2 regions of the Bacillus sp. ABA4_010 genome follow, and region 1 is predicted to be linked to the other one. Evidence: a T-box and tRNA genes for the amino acid it is inferred to sense, from the RefSeq annotation. Region 1 holds a T-box; the other holds one or more tRNA genes.

Evidence for each region. The T-box of region 1 lies ahead of serS (serine--tRNA ligase). A T-box ahead of a tRNA ligase gene usually reads a tRNA of that ligase, here a tRNA-Ser.
Region 2: it has a tRNA-Ser gene. The T-box ahead of serS (serine--tRNA ligase) is inferred to sense a tRNA for this amino acid. The anticodon was not compared.

What each region holds. Positions count from the first base shown of each region.
Region 1 is NZ_JBSWUN010000004.1:8,566-11,007, reverse strand. It holds gene pdxS (pyridoxal 5'-phosphate synthase lyase subunit PdxS) at 1-168, shown strand, start outside; gene pdxT (pyridoxal 5'-phosphate synthase glutaminase subunit PdxT) at 186-764, shown strand; T-box leader at 817-1,044, shown strand; gene serS (serine--tRNA ligase) at 1,104-2,384, shown strand.
Region 2 is NZ_JBSWUN010000003.1:2,135,234-2,137,675, reverse strand. It holds gene ACXAEO_RS11955 (DUF6501 family protein) at 113-313, shown strand; tRNA gene ACXAEO_RS11950 (tRNA-Arg) at 597-673, shown strand; tRNA gene ACXAEO_RS11945 (tRNA-Ala) at 702-777, shown strand; tRNA gene ACXAEO_RS11940 (tRNA-Arg) at 786-862, shown strand; tRNA gene ACXAEO_RS11935 (tRNA-Ser) at 879-971, shown strand; tRNA gene ACXAEO_RS11930 (tRNA-Tyr) at 998-1,082, shown strand; tRNA gene ACXAEO_RS11925 (tRNA-Cys) at 1,152-1,226, shown strand; tRNA gene ACXAEO_RS11920 (tRNA-Pro) at 1,249-1,325, shown strand; tRNA gene ACXAEO_RS11915 (tRNA-Gly) at 1,343-1,416, shown strand; tRNA gene ACXAEO_RS11910 (tRNA-Leu) at 1,544-1,626, shown strand; RNA gene rnpB (RNase P RNA component class B) at 1,663-2,057, shown strand; tRNA gene ACXAEO_RS11900 (tRNA-Ser) at 2,073-2,164, shown strand; tRNA gene ACXAEO_RS11895 (tRNA-Gln) at 2,217-2,288, shown strand; RNA gene ffs (signal recognition particle sRNA small type) at 2,286-2,379, shown strand.

The sequences.
Region 1 (2,442 bases):
AAATCAGAAAACCCTGCTAAATTTGCCCGTGCAATTGTAGAAGCAACAACACATTATGAAGATTACCAATTAATTGCTCAGCTTTCTAAAGGATTAGGAACAGCGATGAAAGGAATCGAAATTTCAACGTTACTTCCAGAAAACCGTATGCAAGAGCGCGGCTGGTAATTGAGAGGGTTGTACACATGGTGAAGGTAGGAGTTCTTGGATTACAAGGTGCTGTCCGTGAACATGTACAGGCTATAGAAGCTTCAGGGGCAGAGGCTGTTATTATTAAAAAGGTAGAGCAGTTAGAGGAGATTGACGGCTTAATTCTACCAGGTGGAGAAAGCACAACAATGCGCCGCCTTATTGATAAGTACCATTTCATGCAGCCATTGCGTGATTTTGCTGCTTCTGGAAAGCCAATGTTCGGAACATGTGCAGGTCTTATTTTATTAGCTAATCATATTGTCGGATATGAAGAACCCCATTTAGGTGTGATGGATATTACGGTAGAACGGAATTCCTTTGGGCGTCAACGAGAAAGTTTTGAAGCAAAGCTCTCTATTACTGGAGTCGCAGAGGATTTTATTGGCGTGTTTATACGTGCGCCTCATATCGTAAGTGTCGGTGAAGATGTAGAGGTTCTATCAGAACATAATGGCCGTATTGTCGCAGCAAGACAAGGTCAGTTCTTAGGTTGTTCCTTCCATCCTGAACTAACAGAAGACCATCGAATGGCTCAATATTTTGTTCATATGATTAAAGAGACTCAGGCATAAAACGTTTGCATCTTGTAAAAACTTATAGTAAATTATGTATGATTGAACTATATACAAAGCGATGAGAGGAACTAGTAACAAGAAACCTTTCCTTTAGAGAGTCGATGGTTGGTGGGAATCGACGGTGAGGACTTGTGAATCCATCCTCGAGCAAGTTGCTGAATAACTAATATTGTTTAGTAGGCAATTTCGGTGGACAACCGTTATCATGATAAGCTGGGAAGCAATCTATGATTGCTTTCAAGTAGGGTGGCAACGCGGGTAAACTCTCGTCCCTATTTTATAGGGATGAGGGTTTTTTTATTTGCCCTTACAATATATTTAAGGAGGTATGAGCACATGTTAGATTTAAAATTTTTACGTGCTAATTTTACTGAAGTAAAGGAAAAGATGAAGTTTAGAGGAGAAGATTTAGCTGATTTAGATCAATTTGAAGAACTGGATCTAAAACGAAGAGAGCTTATTGCTCAAACAGAAGAATTAAAAAGCAAACGAAATGAAGTGTCTCAACAAGTAGCGGTATTAAAACGAGAAAAACAGGATGCTGATCATCTCATTACAGAAATGAGAGAAGTAGGCGACCGAATTAAAGTATTAGATGAAGAATTAAGAACGGTAGAAGAGGCACTAGAAAATCTTTTATTATCTATTCCAAATATCCCTCATGAAAGTGTACCAGTTGGGGAAAGTGAAGATGATAATGTAGAGGTTCGTCAGTGGGGAGAAGTTCGTCAATTTGATTTTGAACCAAAACCTCACTGGGATATTGCAACAGAATTAGATATTTTAGATTTTGAGCGCGCGGGAAAAGTAACAGGGAGTCGTTTTGTATTTTACAAAGGTCTAGGGGCAAGGTTAGAGCGAGCGCTTATTAACTTCATGTTAGATTTGCATGTAGAAGAGCATGAATATGAAGAAGTATTACCGCCTTATATCGTGAATCGCACAAGCATGACTGGAACAGGTCAATTGCCAAAGTTTGAAGAAGATGCTTTCCGCATTGAATCAGAAGACTATTTTTTAATTCCAACAGCAGAGGTACCTGTAACGAATTTGCATCGTGATGAAATTTTAAGTGGAGACCAACTTCCAATCGCGTATGCTGCTTACAGTTCTTGCTTCCGTTCAGAGGCAGGATCAGCAGGGCGTGATACAAGAGGACTAATCCGTCAGCATCAATTCAACAAAGTGGAACTCGTTCGATTTGTTAAGCCTGAAGAGTCTTATAATGAATTAGAGAAGCTAACTGGACATGCAGAAAAAGTATTGCAGTTATTGGGCCTTCCTTATCGTGTAATGAGCATGTGTACAGGAGACTTAGGTTTTACCGCTGCTAAAAAATATGACATTGAAGTATGGATTCCGAGCTATGATACATATCGTGAAATTTCATCTTGCTCAAACTTCGAAGGTTTCCAAGCTCGTCGTGCTAACATTCGCTTCAGACGAGAATTAAATGCGAAGCCTGAACATGTGCATACATTAAACGGTTCTGGTCTTGCAATCGGCCGTACAGTTGCCGCTATTTTAGAAAATTACCAGCAAGCAGATGGATCAGTAATTGTGCCAGAAGTACTTCGGCCATACATGGGAAATAAGGAAGTTATTAAGAGTAAATAATAAAAGGGTCCTCGTGACCCTTTTATTATGTTAGAGCAAAGGTCGAGAATTGTGCTGT
Region 2 (2,442 bases), on a different contig from region 1:
CGTGGAAACAGAAAAAATGTCAAGAAAGAGTTATTCGAAAATTAAAACTGGATTTTCGGTTATTTTTCGTTAATATAAAGATATAATGTTTTGTAGAAAAGGAGTGAAGAACATGATTCATTTAACATGGAAAGATCGCGACACCGTCAAAACGGTCAAATGCGTACATACGAATGCTGAGAAGTATATGGTGAATAATGCATTAACTGCTGGGAAAACATACGAAGTCAAAAACGAAACAGAAGAGTTTTATTTCGTCGTTGACAATACAGGCCATGTAGGCGGTTATTACAAAGATTATTTTGAAGCATAATGTTTTAAAAGGTGACCCGGTGGAAGAAGCGGGTCATCTTTTTTTGAGATAAGTTCCTTTTGTTAAGTGAAAAAAGCTTCACAAAAACAGCATGATGAAGTATGCTAAAGCAGTTGCTCTTAAGCATACAAGATAGATTGATTATTTTTTTGAATAAGTGTTGACTTCTTTCGAAAGATTAGGTAATATATTTCTTGTCGCCGATGAAGAAAAGGTGATGACGAAAAAAGTATTGACTTAAACTTCGAACAGATGATATAATTTAAAAGTCGCTTTGAAACATGCGCCCGTAGCTCAATTGGATAGAGCGTCTGACTACGGATCAGAAGGTTATGGGTTCGACTCCTGTCGGGCGCGCCATAAACAAAGTGAAATAATAAAAAAACATGGGGCCTTAGCTCAGCTGGGAGAGCGCCTGCCTTGCACGCAGGAGGTCAGCGGTTCGATCCCGCTAGGCTCCACCATAAAATATGCGCCTGTAGCTCAATTGGATAGAGCGTCTGACTACGGATCAGAAGGTTATGGGTTCGACTCCTGTCAGGCGCGCCATATTTATTAATGTAGTGGAGGAATACCCAAGTCCGGCTGAAGGGATCGGTCTTGAAAACCGACAGGGGTGTAACAGTCCGCGGGGGTTCGAATCCCTCTTCCTCCGCCACTATTTTAAATTATACATCTTCATATGGAGGGGTAGCGAAGTGGCTAAACGCGGCGGACTGTAAATCCGCTCCCTCAGGGTTCGGCGGTTCGAATCCGTCCCCCTCCACCATTTTTATTTTTTGTACAACTTCGTAGAACTTGATTTCTGAGAATGAGTATGATATGATATTTTTATAAAGGCGGCATAGCCAAGTGGTAAGGCAAAGGTCTGCAAAACCTTCATTCACCGGTTCAAATCCGGTTGCCGCCTCCAAAGTTTTTGTGATTCGTAAAGACGGGGAGTAGCTCAGCTTGGTAGAGCACTTGGTTTGGGACCAAGGGGTCGCAGGTTCGAATCCTGTCTTCCCGACCAGAAGAGGATTTCTGTATGCGGGTGTAGTTTAATGGTAAAACCTCAGCCTTCCAAGCTGATGTCGTGGGTTCGATTCCCATCACCCGCTCCATTTATTATATGCGATAAGTTAGTGTATGCTGAAATGGATGGAAAAATTTATTTTTTTTTTGCAATATAACTTCGCAGAACTTAATTTCAAAGAAGTTAAGGGGTATGATTAGCTATGTTAGTAATATGCAGTCGTGGCGGAATGGCAGACGCGCTAGGTTGAGGGCCTAGTGGGAGCAATCCCGTGGAGGTTCAAGTCCTCTCGGCTGCACTTAAAGAAAATCGCCCTTGTTATAACTTTATACAAAACCAGAGAGAATCGCGCAGATTTCGATCTGTGAGGAAAGTCCGTGCTCGCACAGACTGAGATGTCTGTAGTGTTCGTGCCTGGCGAAACGATAAGTCAGGGCAGCTTGAGTTGAATCTTGAGCTGACGGCAGGGAAAACACCTAAGTCCGTTGGATATGGTGTGAATACCTTGAAAGTGCCACAGTGACGGAGCTTTAAGGGAAACCTTGAAGGTGGAACGAGGTAAACCCCACGAGCGAGAAACCCAAATAAAATGGTAGGGGAAGTGTCTTGAGGGAATTCAACCGATATAGACACCATCGCTTTGATAGCGGTGAGATAGATGATTCTCCACCTTGTACGAGAAGTCTGCTTCGATTGCAGTACATGGTGAACAGAACGCGGCTTATGAGGTTTTGTATACCTGACGGAACAGTACCCAAGAGGCTGTAAGGGGCTCCCCTGCTAAGGGAGTAGGTCGGGTTACCGGCGCGAGGGTTCGAATCCCTCCTGTTCCGCCATATGAATAAAATGGGTGATTTCGGTTATTATACTAAGCGTGATTTTTATTATTGGGCTATAGCCAAGCGGTAAGGCAACGGACTTTGACTCCGTCATGCGTTGGTTCGAATCCAGCTAGCCCAGTCAAACAGTCCAACGGTCAAGCTACAAACAGGTCAGGGCAGAAATGCAGCAGCCATGAGTAGCGGAAGCTGTTTGGACTATTTTAGTATTTACTTTTTTATTATGTTTCATTTCTTTAAAGCATGCTACGATATGATTAAGACCGCATTGGAAA